4 regions of the Streptomyces albidicamelliae genome follow, and region 2 is predicted to be linked to each of the others. Evidence: riboswitches for the same ligand, from Rfam matches in the RefSeq annotation. Region 2 holds a riboswitch; each other region holds the start of a gene.

Region 1 (3,562 bases), 3.3 Mb from region 2:
TCGCCGGGCGGGAGCGCAGGTAGTACGTCGTCTTCAGGCCCGACTTCCAGGCGTACGCGTACATCGAGGAGAGCTTGCCGATGGTCGGCGTCTCCAGGAACAGGTTCAGGGACTGCGCCTGGTCCAGGTACGGGGTACGCGCCGCGGCCATGTCGATGAGGCCGCGCTGCGGGATCTCCCAGGCGGTGCGGTACAGCTGCCGGACGTCCGCCGGGATCCAGGCGAAGTCCTGCACCGAGCCGTTGGACTCGCGCAGCGCCTCGCGGGTGCGCGCGTCCCACACCCCGAGGTCCTTCAGGTCCCGTACCAGGTAGGAGTTGACCTGGAGGAACTCACCCGAGAGCGTCTCGCGCTTGAACAGGTTGGAGACCTGCGGCTCGATGCACTCGTAGACGCCCGCGATGGAGGCGATGGTGGCGGTCGGGGCGATGGCGAGGAGCAGCGAGTTGCGCATGCCGACCGAGGCGATCCGCTCGCGCAGCGCCGCCCAGCGCTCCGGCCAGGCCGGCTCCACACCGTAGTGGTCGGGGTGCAGCACACCGCGGGCGGTACGGGTCTTCTCCCAGGCCGGCAGCGGGCCGTTGCGCTCGGCGAGGTCGGCGGACGCCTCGTAGGCGGCGAGCATGATGCGCTCGGCGATCCGCGTCGACAGGGCCTTCGCCTCGGGCGAGTCGAAGGGCAGCCGCAGCTTGAAGAAGACGTCCTGCAGACCCATCGCGCCGAGGCCCACCGGCCGCCACCTGGCGTTGGAGCGGCCCGCCTGCTCGGTCGGGTAGAAGTTGATGTCCACGACGCGGTCGAGGAAGGTGACGGCGGTGCGGACCGTCTCGTCCAGCCGCTCCCAGTCGATGCCGCCGTCGGCGACGAAGGCGCCCAGGTTGACCGAGCCCAGGTTGCAGACCGCGGTCTCGCCGTCGTCCGTGACCTCCAGGATCTCCGTGCAGAGGTTGGAGGAGTGGACGACGTGGCCCGGCTCGGCCGTCTGGTTGGCGGTGCGGTTGGCCGCGTCCTTGAAGGTCATCCAGCCGTTGCCGGTCTGCGCCAGCGTGCGCATCATGCGGCCGTACAGGTCACGGGCCGGGATGGTCTTCCGGGCCAGCCCGGCGGCCTCGGCCGCGCGGTACGCGGCGTCGAACTCCGCGCCCCACAGGTCCACCAGATCGGGCACGTCCGCCGGGGAGAACAGCGACCACTGCTCGTCGGCGTTGACGCGGCGCATGAACTCGTCCGGGATCCAGTGCGCCAGGTTCAGGTTGTGCGTACGGCGGGCGTCCTCACCGGTGTTGTCCCGCAGCTCCAGGAACTCCTCGATGTCGGAGTGCCAGGTCTCCAGGTACACCGCGGCCGCGCCCTTGCGCCGGCCGCCCTGGTTCACCGCGGCCACCGAGGCGTCCAGGGTCTTCAGGAACGGGACGATGCCGTTGGAGTGCCCGTTGGTGCCGCGGATCAGCGAACCGCGGCTGCGGATCCGGGAGTACGACAGACCGATGCCGCCCGCGTGCTTGGAGAGCCGCGCGACCTGGTGGTACCGGTCGTAGATGGAGTCCAGCTCGTCCAGCGGGGAGTCCAGCAGGTAGCAGGACGACATCTGCGGGTGCCGCGTACCGGAGTTGAACAGGGTGGGGGAGGACGGCAGGTAGTCGAGGCGGCTCATGAGCCCGTAGAGCGCCGCGACCTCGTCCACCGAGCGGACGGTGTCGTCCTCGGCCAGGCCGGCGGCGACCCGCAGCATGAAGTGCTGGGGCGTCTCGACGACCTTGCGGGTGAAGGGGTGCCGCAGCAGGTAGCGGCTGTGCAGGGTGCGCAGGCCGAAGTAGCCGAAGCGGTCGTCGGCGGCCCGGTCGACCAGCGCGTCCAGCCGCTCGGCGTGCACTCGGACGAACTCGGCGGTCCGGTCCGCGATGAGCCCCTCGCGGTGCCCCACGGCCACGGACTCGGTGAACGAGGTGACGCCCTGCGAGGCGGCCTCCTCGCGGATGGCGAGGGTCAGCAGACGGGCGGCCAGCCGGGAGTAGGCGGGGTCCTCGGAGATCAGGCCGGCGGCCGCCTCCGTGGCCAGCTCGCGCAACTCCGCCTCGTCGGCCCGAGCGGACCGGCCGCGCAGCGCGGCGGCGGCGACCCGGCCGGGGTCGGCGTCGGGGAGGTCGGCGGTCAGCTCGGTCAGGGTCCGCAGCAGCGCGGCACCGGGACCGTCGGTCTTCAGCTCGCTGACTGAAGCCGGGTCGGCTGGCGCGATGGTCACGTGGGGCTCTCCCTCGCTCGGCACAGGGCCTGGCGGAGGGCAGGGGGCAGCCACGAGCGCGCACGGCGTCGCGTCCACCGGCCCACTCCGCGAGGCCCGGACGTCTGTGAGCACCCGGACCGGACGGCCGGGCGCGCTGGCGGCAGGTCCTCGGACTGAACAGGCGTGCGGAGACACGCAAGTACACCGTTGCGGGACAGTTCCGGATTCGCACCGGATTCCCCTGCGGCGACAGCGAGCACGAGCATACATCTTGTGCTCGCCCGGCACGCCACCCCCAGATGTTGTGTCGCCGTCGGTTTCAGAGCGTCAACTGGTAGGTGAGAAGAGTGATGTCGCCGGCCTCCGGCCCGGGCGGCTGCGGTGCGCCGGGCGGAAACGGCGACGGGCCGCCGGATCTCCTCCGGCGGCCCGTCGCGCGGCTGCGGCTCAGTGACCGGTGCCCGCCGTCGCCGGCGGCAGCTCCACCTGGACGCCCGGGTCGCCCGCGTCCGCGGTGTAGTCCTCCGGCCGGGTCTGGTCGAGGCCCTCGGGGGCCTTCACGGCCTTCAGGACGAAGGTCAGGACCACGGTGACGACGACGTTCAGGACGAACGCGGTGAGGCCGATGTACCCGATCTCGCCGATACCCGGGATCTCCTTCGCGGAGCCGCCGAAGTGCTTCTGCGTCGGCGAGGCGACCCCGTACGCGGCGACCGTGCCGTACACCATGCCGACCGCCCAGCCGGCCAGCAGCGCCCAGCGGTGGAACCAGCGGGTGAACAGGCCGCCCACCAGGGCCGGGAAGGTCTGCAGGATCCAGATGCCGCCCAGCAGCTGGAAGTTGATGGCGACCGTCTTGTCCATGGTGAGGACGAAGACCAGCGCGCCCACCTTCACCAGCAGCGACACGATCTTGGAGACCTGGGCCTCCTGCCTGGGCGTGGCGTCCGGCTTGATGAAGTCCTTGTAGATGTTGCGGGTGAAGAGGTTGGCCGCCGCGATGGACATGATGGCCGCCGGCACGAGCGCGCCGATGCCGATCGCCGCGAAGGCCACGCCCGCGAACCAGTCCGGGAACATGTCCTCGAACAGCTGCGGGATCGCCAGCTGCCCGTTGGTCACCTTCACCCCGGCCGCGATCGCCATGAAGCCCAGCAGCGCCAGCAGGCCCAGCATGAGCGAGTACAGCGGCAGGATGGTGGTGTTCCGGCGGATCACCTCACGGCTCCTGGACGACAGGGTCGCGGTGATCGAGTGCGGGTACATGAACAGCGCGAGGGCCGAGCCGAGCGCCAGCGTGGCGTAGGTCCACTGGCCCGCCTCGGGCGGGACGAGGGC
Region 2 (3,562 bases):
TGGCCACCCGCTTCTCGTACGGCATCGGCGGCAAGGCCGAGGCCGAGGCCACGCGCAAGGGCTACCGCGCCGGCCAGATCGCCTCCGCCGGCCTGGTCTCCCTCGCCCACGGCACCAACGACGCCCAGAAGACGATGGGCATCATCACCCTCGCGCTGATCGCGGGCGGTGCCATCTCCCCCGGCTCCAACCCTCCCACCTGGGTCATCCTCTCCGCGGGTCTGGCCATCGCGCTCGGCACCTACATCGGCGGCTGGCGCATCATCCGCACCATGGGCAAGGGCCTGACCGACCTGGAGCCGCGCCAGGGCTTCGCCGCCCAGACCAGCGCCGCGACCGCCATCCTGGCCTCCTCGCACCTCGGTTTCTCCCTCTCCACCACCCACGTCGTCTCCGGCTCGGTGATGGGCGCGGGTCTGGGCCGCAAGGGCGGTGTGGTCCGCTGGTCCACCGCGACCCGGATGTTCGTCGCCTGGGCGCTGACCCTGCCGGCCGCCGCGCTGGTCGGCGCGGGCGCCGAGTCCGTCACTGACCTGGGTGACTGGGGCACCGCCGTCGTCGCGGTCTTCCTGGTCTCCGCCAGCGCCGCGATCTGGAAGCTCTCCCGCCGCGAGGTCGTCGACCACACCAACGTCGTCGCCGAGACCGAGGAGCCGGCCGGCGTGGTGACCACCGCCATCGCCGCCGTGATCCCGCCGCCCGCCGGCACGGTCGCCGAGGACCCGGCCGTCGCCTTCCCGCACCAGTCCACCGGCCCGGGCCGGGTCGCCGACCCCGCCTCCGCCGCCCCGGCTACGCCGCCGGCCGCCACCGTCTGACCCCGGCACCCCGGTTACTGAAGGAAGCATCCCCATGAAGATCGACTGGGCGGCCCTCGGCTCCGTCTTCGGCGTCAGCCTCGTGGTCACGGTGGGCCTGGTGGCCCTGTTCACCCTCGGTATCAAGGGCCTGGCCCGGCGCGAACAGGCCGCGGCCCAGGGCGACTCCGCCGCCCTCGCCGTCACCGGCGCGTACGTCTGCTTCGCCGCCTGCGCGGCCGCGGTGGCGTACGGCATGTATCTCATCGTCGCCAAGGCCTGACCCGGCGTCCGCCGCACGGCGGACGCGAACGAGCACCGCAGAGGCTCCCCTCCCCGCCCGGGAGGGGAGCCTCCGGCATGCTCGCCCGCCCCACGATGTGGGGATCGGCACACTCTCCCCACGCAGGTCAAAGGCAAGTTGACGGCCCTTCCGGGCGCGTGGTGGACTGCCCAGGCCATGTACGGCGGCAAGAGAGGAAGCCGGTGCGAATCCGGCGCGGTCCCGCCACTGTGACCGGGGAAGAACCCCCGGGAGCCAGGAACTCTCACCGCCGGATCAGTCGAACCAGGGCGCGGACACCCTGAGTGAGGACACGTATCGCCATGCTCGGCTGCCGATCGAGGACCAGTACCAGGCCCGCCCCTGTGCCCACGGCCGGCTGAGCCGATGGGTGCCGATCGCTCCTACGCGTACGGCGCCGCCGCCGGCCTTCTCGGTGACCTGCTCCTCGGCGATCCCCGCCGCGGGCATCCCGTCGCCGCGTTCGGACGGGCGGCCGGGGCCGTGGAGAGCGCGCTGTGGCACGACCACCGCGGCTGGGGGACGCTGCACACCGCCGTGTGCGCCGGTGGCGCCGTGGCCCTGGGCGCGCTGGCCACACGCGCCGTACGCCCCTCCCCCGCCGCCGCGGCCGCGCTGACCGCCGCCGCCACCTGGTCGGTCGTCGGCGGGACTTCGCTCGCCCGGGAGGCCCGGGCCATCGGGCACGCCCTGGAGACCGGGGACGTCGACGCGGCCCGCGCGCGGCTGCCTCATCTGTGCGGCCGGGACCCGCAGGCGCTGGACGCCGACGGGATCGCCCGGGCCGTGGTCGAGTCGGTCGCCGAGAACACGTCCGACGCCGTGGTGGGCGCCCTGGTGTGGGGTGCCGTCGCCGGAGTGCCGGGGCTGCTCGGCTTCCGGGCGGTCAACACCCTGGACGCGATGGTGGGTCACCGGTCGCCCCGGTTCCGGCGCTACGGCTGGGCCTCCGCCCGCCTGGACGACCTCGCCGGCTGGCCCGGGGCCCGGCTGACCGCCGTACTCGCCGCCGCGGCCGGCCCCGATCCGCGCGGTGCCCTGCGTGCCTGGAAGGCCGACGCGCACCGGCACCCGAGCCCCAACGCCGGGCCCGTGGAGGCCTCGTTCGCGGGCGCCCTCGGAGTCCGCCTGGGCGGGACGCTGTCCTACGGCGGCCGGGTCGAGCACCGCCCGGTGCTCAACGGCCGGACCGGGCGCGCCGTCCGGGCCACCGACATCGACCGGGCCGTACGGCTCTCCCGCCGCGTCGGCCTGCTCGCGCTCGGCGTCACCGTCGCCGCGCGCCGACTCGTGAAGGGACGTGGGAAGTGAACGGGGGTCTCCTCGTCGCCGGCACCACCTCCGACGCCGGCAAGAGCGTCGTGACGGCCGGGATCTGCCGGTGGCTGGTGCGCCAGGGGGTGAAGGTCGCGCCGTTCAAGGCGCAGAACATGTCCCTCAACTCCTTCGTGACCCGGGAGGGTGCGGAGATCGGGCGGGCGCAGGCCATGCAGGCGCAGGCGTGCCGGATCGAGCCGACCGCGCAGATGAACCCGGTGCTGCTGAAGCCGGGCGGCGAGCAGAGCAGCCAGGTGGTGCTGCTGGGCCGGCCGGTGGGCGAGATGAGCGCGCGCGGGTACCACGGCGGGCGCCAGCAGCGGCTGCTGGGCACGGTGCTGGACTGCCTGGCCGAGTTGCGGGGCACGTATGACGCGGTGATCTGTGAGGGGGCGGGAAGCCCGGCCGAGATCAACCTGCGGCGGACCGACATCGTCAACATGGGCGTCGCGCGGGGCGCCGGGCTGCCGGTGCTGGTGGTGGGGGACATCGACCGCGGGGGCGTCTTCGCCTCCTTCTTCGGCACGGTCGCCCTGCTCTCCCCCGAGGACCAGCAGCTGGTCGCCGGGTTCCTGGTGAACAAGTTCCGGGGCGATGTCAGCCTGCTGGAGCCGGGGTTGGACATGCTGCACGGCCTGACCGGGCGGCACACCTACGGCGTCCTGCCGTTCCGGCACGGCCTCGGCATCGACGAGGAGGACGGACTGCGCGTGTCGCTGCGCGGCACGGTCCGGGAGTCCGCCGTCGCGCCCCCGGTCGGTGAGGACGTGCTGCGGGTCGCCGTGTGCGCGATCCCGCTGATGTCCAACTTCACCGACGTGGACGCGCTCGCCGCCGAACCGGGTGTCGTGGTGCGGTTCGTGGACCGCCCGGAGGAGCTGGCGGACGCCGACCTCGTGGTGGTCCCGGGCACGCGCGGGACCGTACGGGCGCTCCAGTGGCTGCGGGAGCGCGGGCTCGCGCGGGCCCTCGCCAGGAGGGCGGCCGAGGGACGTCCGGTCCTCGGCATCTGCGGTGGCTTCCAGATCCTCGGTGAGCACATCGAGGACGAGGTCGAGTCGCGCGCCGGGGAGGTCGCCGGGCTCGGACTGCTGCCCGTGCGGGTGCGGTTCGCCCGCGAGAAGACGCTGACCCGGCCGGTCGG
Region 3 (3,562 bases), 5.8 Mb from region 2:
GGAGAAGGACGCCACCACACCCAGCGACACGAGGGTGTCCATGGTGGCCGCCGAGTGGCGCAGTCCGCGCACGGCCCGTACGTGGAACGGCCAGGCGCTCCACACCGCGACCGGGGCCGCCAGCACGAAGCACAGCCACTGCCAGTTCCGGAACTGCAGGGAGGGCGCCATCGACAGGACCAGGACGGGAACGGCGAGCAGCGCGGTGACCACGAGCCGCTCGCGCTCCCGCCGCGCGGCGGCCTCGGCGTCCCTCTCGCGGCCGTCGGTCCCTTCGCGCCCGTCCGGTACGGCGGCCTCGGGCAGCGCGGCCTCGTACCCCGCCTGTCCGACCGCCGTGACGAGGTCCTCCGCGGGGACGTCCGCCGGATGGCTGACCCGGGCGCGTCCGGTGGCGAGGTTGACGGTGGCCGTGACCCCGTCGAGTCCGGTCAGCTTCTTCTCCACCCGGCGGACGCACGCGGCACACGTCATGCCGCTGACCGTCAGATCCGTGACCACCAGCGGCGCCGGGATCTCGGCCCCCATCACTCACCGCCGCCGTGCATGCCGGGCATGTCACCCGTGCCGCCCCCGCTGCTTCCGCCGCCTCCGGAGCCGCGCATCCCGGGCGCCACCGGCCCGGTGGCCGATCCCACGGCGTACGACACCGAGAAGACCAGCACCAGCAGCAACAGGAAGCCGCAAAGCTTGGGCGGGGGCAGGAGCGTGCGGGGAACCCCGGCCGCGCGGCGGGAGGGGTGTCGGGACTCGGCCATGCTCGACCTTCCTGGTCGCTCGAACCGTCGTACGGCGCAGCAGGTCGCAGCCGTACCGCTCCAGCAGTCGGACGGATCGGTGGCCGAGTTCCCGCACGGGACGATGGCGTAGGCCACATGGCGTACGCGTGCGGGGCTCGACGTCAGCCGGTGTCCGCGGAGCGGGTGTTCCAGCGTTCCTCGATCCTGGCCAGGCGCCAGTAGGCGATGGCCACCGCCCAGACCACCACGAACAGACCGACGATGACGTAGCCGACGCTGTCCAGGTTCAGTCCCGCTATCCAGCCGGTGACGCCGTCACTCAGGCCGAGCTTGTCGTGCAGGACGCCGACCAGCTCGATGGTGCCGACGAAGAACGCGACGGCGATGGACAGGCCGGTGATCGTGAGGTTGTAGAACACCTTGCGGACGGGGTTGGAGAACGCCCACTGGTAGGCGAAGTTCATGAACGTGCCGTCGAGGGTGTCGAACAGGCTCATGCCCGCGGCGAACAGCAGGGGCAGGCACAGCACCGCGTACCAGGGCAGCCCGGCGGCCGCGCCGTTGCCGGCCAGGGCGAGGAGCAGGACCTCGGTCGTGGTGTCGAAGCCGATCCCGAAGAGGAAGCCGAGGGGGAACATCTGGCCCGGGCGGCGGATGGACCTGGTGAGCCGTCCCAGGACGCGGTTCATGAACCCGCGTGAGTCGAGGTGCGCCTGCAGTTCGGCCTCGTCGTACTGGCCGGCGCGCATGGCCCGGAAGACCCGGAGGATGCCGAACAGCGCCACGAGGTTGAGGGCGGCGATGAGGTACAGGAAGGACCCCGAGACCGTGGTGCCCACGGTGCCCAGGACCTGGTGGGTGCGGGAGCCGTCGTTCATCAGGGTGCCGGCGAGCTTCGCACCGCCGGCGACCAGGGCGGCCATCGCGACCACGACGCTGGAGTGCCCGAGGGCGAACCAGAAGCCCACGGAGACGGGCCGTTTGCCGTCGGCCATCAGCTTGCGGGTGGTGTTGTCGATCGCGGCGATGTGGTCGGCGTCGAAGGCGTGCCGCATGCCGAGCGTGTACGCGGTGACGCCCAGCCCGACCCCGAACGCCTTGGTGCCGACCTCATAGTGACGGGGTATCACCAGCAGGAAGAGGATCCCGAAGGCGACGACGTGCAGTGCCACGATCACGGCCAGGAGTCCCGCGGTGCGGACGGTGTCCTCGCGACGCCAGCGGAAGGACGGTTCGGCGTCGGTTTCGGGCACGCCTTGGGACACGGTCATGCGGTCACGCTCCAGCACCTCGTGGATCAGCTTCGTGATGCCGTGGCCGGTCTCCTGGCTGACGGGTCGACGCGCCCGCCCCTGCCTTCCCGGCCGTGCGGCCAGTGGCATACGTGGGGCGGGAACTCCCCGATCACAGTGGCGAGGGCCGCTCCGGCCTGAGCCCCTGAGGGCTGTCACCGGTCTTCCCGAACACCACGGCCCGTCCACCCTAGAAGGCCGGGGTCGTCAGCTGCAAGATTGCACAACTGCTCAGGTATGGAGGCGAACGCCCGGGGCTGCGATGATGGCGGCATGCATCTCGTCCCCGCGGACCGTTCCGGGCGGCGCACCATCGACGGCCACCGGGTCTGTGACGCCATCGCCGCCGTCGGCGAGCCCGAGCGGGTGCGCACCTGGGCCGACCGCTTCTCCCTGCTCTCCGATCCCGGTCGGCTGTCCCTGCTGCTCGCCGTCCACGAGGCCGGTCCCATCGCCGTCTCCGACCTCGCCGTGGCCACCGGCATGCGCGACACGACCGTCTCGCAGGCACTGCGCCTGCTGCGGGCCGCGGGAGTGGTCGAGGGCCGCAAGGACGGCCGGATCGTGCGCTACCACCTCGTCGACGGCCCGGTGGCCGCGCTGCTGGAGCACTGCAAGTCGGCCGGCACCGGCGACGGCCGCGTACGGCCCCACCGGTCCGAGGAGTAGGGCGTCGTACGCGGCTGCGCACCGGTGACGCGGCGCGGTCGTCGGGATCCCGGCCGGTGCCTGTGCCGGCCGGAGCCCTCAGTCGCGGATGCGGGCGTTGAGCCGGGCGGCCTGCCGCGTCAGGTGGTCGCGTTCCGCCAGGTTGGGAGCCTTGTGAGCCGCTTCGGCGTACAGGCGTGCCGCCGTCACCACGTCCCCGTCGCGCTCGTGCAGGTACGCCGACACGGCCGAGTGGCGGGGCAGCGAGGCGTCCAGCTCCGCCAGCGCGGCGAGCCCGGCCCGCGGGCCGTCCGCCTCGCCGACGGCGACGGCACGGTTGAGCCGGACGACGGGGCTGTCCGTGAGCCGTACCAACTCGTCGTACCACTCGACGATCTGCACCCAGTCCGTGTCCTGCGCACGCTGCGCGTCCGCGTGCAGGGCGGCGACGGCGGCCTGGGCCTGGAACTCGCCCAGCCGGTCCCTCGACAGGGCCGCCTGCAGGATGGTGATGCCCTCGGCGATCGCCTTCGTGTCCCAGCGGCCGCGGTCCTGTTCGGCGAGCGGCACCAGGCTGCCGTCCGGCCGGGTCCGGGCGGGCCGCCGGGCATGGTGCAGCAGCATCAGCGCGAGCAGCCCCGCCACCTCCGGGTGGTCGATCCCGGCCGCGAGCTGCCGGGTGAGCCGGATCGCCTCCGCGGCGAGGTCCACATCACCGCCGTACCCCTCGTTGAAGATCAGGTACAGCACGCGCAGCACGGTGGCGACGTCGCCCGGCCGGTCCAGCCGCACGCCCGAGACGGTGCGCTTGGCCCGGCTGATGCGCTGGGCCATGGTCGCCTCGGGCACCAGGTACGCCCGGGCGATCTGCCGGGTGGTCAG
Region 4 (3,562 bases), 4.9 Mb from region 2:
GCCGGGGCGGCCGGCGCCCGCTCCGCCGCCGGGTGCCTGCGCGCTCCCGGCCGGGTGCTGACCTCGCCCAGCGTGCGCTGCCGGGAGACGGCCGGGGCGCTGGGCCTCGTCGGTGCGCGGGACTCCGCGCCGGCGGGTCTGGACGCGGGCCGCTGGCGGGGCCGCACCCTGGAGGAGGTGGGGGCCGCCGAACCGGAGGCCGTGGGCCGCTGGCTCACCGACGCCGGATCCGCGCCCCACGGTGGCGAGTCGGTACGGGAGATGTGCGAACGGGTCGGGCGGTGGCTGGACGCCGTACAGGGGACGGACGGCCGCACCCTCGCCGTGGTCGAGCCGGAGGTCGTACGGGCCGCGGTCGTGCACGTCCTCGGTCTGCCCGCGGACGCCTTCTGGCGGCTGGACGTGCCGCCGTTGACGGCGACGGAACTGAGCGGCCGGGCCGGACGGTGGAATCTGCGGCTCGGCCGGCCGCTGACCGGACAGGACGCGGCCGCCGCCCCCTGAGCCGGGCGGTCGCCGTGGCTCAGGAGGCCGCCTCCGGGACCGTCAGTGCGGGGCGGGAACCGTCCGCCCCGAAGACGCCTTCGCCGGCCGGGGGTTCAGCTGCCGCTCGGCCAACTCGCCGAAGAGCAGGCCGAATGAGGCCCACAGGACGGTCTGGATGGCCAGGGTGGAGAGCCGGAACCGCCACAGCAGGCGGGCCGGGAAGTGCGCGGGCAGTTCGTTGACGGCGGGCAGGAAGGCGTAGGCGAGCCCGATGACCACGACGAAGGCGGCCATCGCGGCGACGGTCGCCCACCAGTTGCCCAGACGGGGCGCGAGACGCTTGCCGAGGATGGTGGCGCCCACCGCGAGGAGCACGCTGAGGGCCATCATCAGGAAGAACAGGGTGGTCCGCTTGCCGATGGTCTCGGGCTGACCGACGGACGGCGGGTTGGCCGGGTACTTCAGGAACGGTACGACGTACACGGCGACCAGCGCGCAGCCGGACAGCAGCAGCGCGGTCGCCCGCGGGCTGAACCGGCCGACACGGCCGAGCGCGAAGGAGTACGCGAGCGCGGCGATGCCGCCGAAGGCGACCCCGTAGACGAGGACACCCGTGGCGAGGCCGGCGGTGGCCTGCAGGGAGCGGGAGACGACTTCCATCTCGTGCTCGTGCGCGTGGGCGTCCTCGAAGGCGATCGCCTGGTCGACGCTCGGCTCACCGAGGAGGTAGGCCACGACGAGGGCGAGCACGCCGGCCACGAGGCCGGCGAGCATGCCCCGCACGAGAAGGTTTCTTACCGTTGCGGAGTTCATGGTGCGCGGAGTCCCTCGCGTCAGTGGCAGGGGAAGCCGAGCAGGTGGCGGGCGTCGTGCACCCACTCGTGGACGTCGGTGCCGTTGAACACGGAGGTGGCGCCCTGTTCGGCGCCGACGAAGTAGAGCAGGACGAGCATCAGGACGCCGAAGAAGACCGCCCAGGGTGCTATCGCCTTCAGCGGCAGCGTGGCGGGAACGGCGGGGGTGGTGGCTGTCGGCTGAGCGACGGTCTGCGCCATGGCAGGACCTCCTCTGGGAGTTCGCGTCCCATCTCGGTGGTGCACAGGACGACGGCCACGGGTCTGACTCGGCGGACCACCCCGAGGGGTGTCCCGCATACAGTGGCGCGACCGTGCCGGATTCCCACCGGCTTCCGTCTCGCCGTCGTCGATATCGGACAGACCGTACCGCGAGACGCGTGCGCGGCCAAGACCGCGTCCACAGTCGTGATCTTCCTCTCGTGACGGTACGTCAGTTCCGGGTCTCAGGGGGAAGCCGTGGGGCGGCCGTTCCGTCCGGCGCGCCTATGGCGCCACGGGGTCGCCGTCTCCCAGTTGCAGCCACCACACGTCGTCGTGGTCGCGGCTGATCCCCAGGGTCTGCCGCCGGCCGTCGCCGAAGCGGAGTTCCACACCGGCCAGGTCCGGTACGGCCGGATCCCGCACGATCGCCTCGGCCGCTCCGCCGGCGTGCGCGCGGTAGCGGTCGACCAGGTCGCGCGCGGCCCGGTCGCGTCCGGTGTACCAGGGGGCGCCCAGGTCGGCCAGGCCGTCGGCGTCACCGGCCCTCAGGCGCTGGACGTACACCTCGAGGAGCAGCCGGGCCTCGTCCGCGACCTCCCCGGCCTCGGGATAGCGGGACTTCTCGGGACGCACGGTGAGGTGCACCGCCGGTCCGCCGCTCAGGGCGTACGGGGCGGGATCGCGGACCAGCCACCAGGTGAGCACCGTCGTCACCAGGACGGCCGGGGCCACGGCCGTCGCCCAGAGGTTTCGTCTTCTCATGCGGTGGATCCATGCCTTACAGGGACCTGACAATACGCAGAGGATATCCACAGGTTCCGGGGCTCCTTCACGCATGGGCGAGGGACTACTCCGGAAGCACGAGCCGGGCCGTCTCCCCCGGCCGGACCCCGACCGCCAGGTCCCGCAGACGGAGGTCGATGGGGCCGCGGCCGGAGGCCGGTACGGCGATCTCCAGCAGGCCGCTGCGCAGGCGCAGGTGGACGCCCCAGTGGCCGTGGTAGCGGATGGCGAAGCCGTAGGAGGAGAGTTCGGGCAGCGGGACGGGGTCGAGGCGCAGGGCGCCGCCCCGGGTCTCCAGGCCGGTCAGCCCGCGCTGGACGAGGTCGAGCGTGCCGGCCATGGCGCCGAGGTGGATGCCCTCCCCGGTGGTGCCGCCCTGGAGGTCGGCGATGTCGCCGCGCAGCGCCTCCTGGACGAAGGCCCAGGCGTCGGTGCGGCGGGCCCGGGCCAGGATCCAGCCGTGGACCAGGCCGCTGAGGGTGGAGCCGTGACTGGTGCGGTGCAGGTAGTGGTCCACGGTCGCGGTCCAGGTCCGCTCGTCCAGCGGGTAGCCCAACCGGTCGAACAGGGAGCGTAGTTCGGGTGGGGCGAAGAGGTAGCCGAGCATCAGCACGTCGGCCTGCTTGGACGCCTTGTACCGGTTGACGGTGTCGCCCTCCGCCTCCAGGATCCGGTCCAGGCGGCGGATGTCGCCGTACCGTTTCCGGTAGCCGTCCCAGTCCAGCTCGGCGAGGCCGGCGTACCCCTCGAACTGGCTGATCACCCCGTCGTGGAAGGGGACGTGCAGGGTGCGCGAGACCTCCTCCCAGCGGGCGGGCTCGTCCTCGGCCAGGCCGACGGCCTCGGTGAGTTCGCGGCGGCGTGGCTCGGGCAGGGCGCGCAGCAGCTCCAGCGCGCGGTCGAGCACCCAGGCGGCGGTGACGTTGGTGTACGCGTTGTCGTCCAGGCCCGGCCGGCTCGCGCCGGGATAGGCGTCGTGGTACTCGTCGGGGCCGACCACGCCACGGATGCGGTACCGGCCGAGGTGGGGGTCGTAGCCGGCGGAGTCCGCCCAGAAACGGGCGATCTGGAGCAGCATCTCGGCGCCCTCGCCGTGCAGGAAGTCGAGGTCGCCGGTCGCCTCCCAGTACTGCCACACGTTGTACGCGACGGCCGAGCCCACGTGGTGCTGGAGCCGGGAGTGGTCGGGCAGCCAGCGGCCGGAGCGCGGGTTGAGGTGGAGCTGCTGGGTCTCC

What was found. Region 2 has a riboswitch for cobalamin ahead of N8I86_RS10310 (cobalamin biosynthesis protein). Riboswitches for the same ligand answer to the same signal wherever they lie in the genome.
Region 1: another riboswitch for cobalamin. It lies ahead of N8I86_RS25215 (ribonucleoside-diphosphate reductase subunit alpha); the one in region 2 lies ahead of N8I86_RS10310 (cobalamin biosynthesis protein).
Region 3: another riboswitch for cobalamin. It lies ahead of N8I86_RS36160 (Nickel transporter NicT); the one in region 2 lies ahead of N8I86_RS10310 (cobalamin biosynthesis protein).
Region 4: another riboswitch for cobalamin. It lies ahead of N8I86_RS32105 (CbtB domain-containing protein); the one in region 2 lies ahead of N8I86_RS10310 (cobalamin biosynthesis protein).

What each region holds. Positions count from the first base shown of each region.
Region 1 is NZ_CP106795.1:5,489,899-5,493,460, forward strand. It holds gene N8I86_RS25215 (ribonucleoside-diphosphate reductase subunit alpha) at 1-2,242, opposite strand, end outside; cobalamin riboswitch at 2,367-2,494, opposite strand; gene mctP (monocarboxylate uptake permease MctP) at 2,672-3,562, opposite strand, start outside.
Region 2 is NZ_CP106795.1:2,209,817-2,213,378, forward strand. It holds gene N8I86_RS10300 (inorganic phosphate transporter) at 1-818, shown strand, start outside; gene N8I86_RS10305 (hypothetical protein) at 853-1,080, shown strand; cobalamin riboswitch at 1,225-1,365, shown strand; gene N8I86_RS10310 (cobalamin biosynthesis protein) at 1,468-2,412, shown strand; gene N8I86_RS10315 (cobyric acid synthase) at 2,409-3,562, shown strand, end outside.
Region 3 is NZ_CP106795.1:7,999,426-8,002,987, reverse strand. It holds gene N8I86_RS36170 (heavy metal translocating P-type ATPase) at 1-528, opposite strand, end outside; gene N8I86_RS36165 (hypothetical protein) at 528-758, opposite strand; gene N8I86_RS36160 (Nickel transporter NicT) at 902-2,011, opposite strand; cobalamin riboswitch at 2,039-2,226, opposite strand; gene N8I86_RS36155 (ArsR/SmtB family transcription factor) at 2,306-2,701, shown strand; gene N8I86_RS36150 (RNA polymerase sigma factor) at 2,780-3,562, opposite strand, start outside.
Region 4 is NZ_CP106795.1:7,090,779-7,094,340, reverse strand. It holds gene N8I86_RS32115 (histidine phosphatase family protein) at 1-504, shown strand, start outside; gene N8I86_RS32110 (CbtA family protein) at 547-1,299, opposite strand; gene N8I86_RS32105 (CbtB domain-containing protein) at 1,320-1,541, opposite strand; cobalamin riboswitch at 1,578-1,721, opposite strand; gene N8I86_RS32100 (hypothetical protein) at 1,827-2,306, opposite strand; gene N8I86_RS32095 (glycoside hydrolase family 65 protein) at 2,392-3,562, opposite strand, start outside.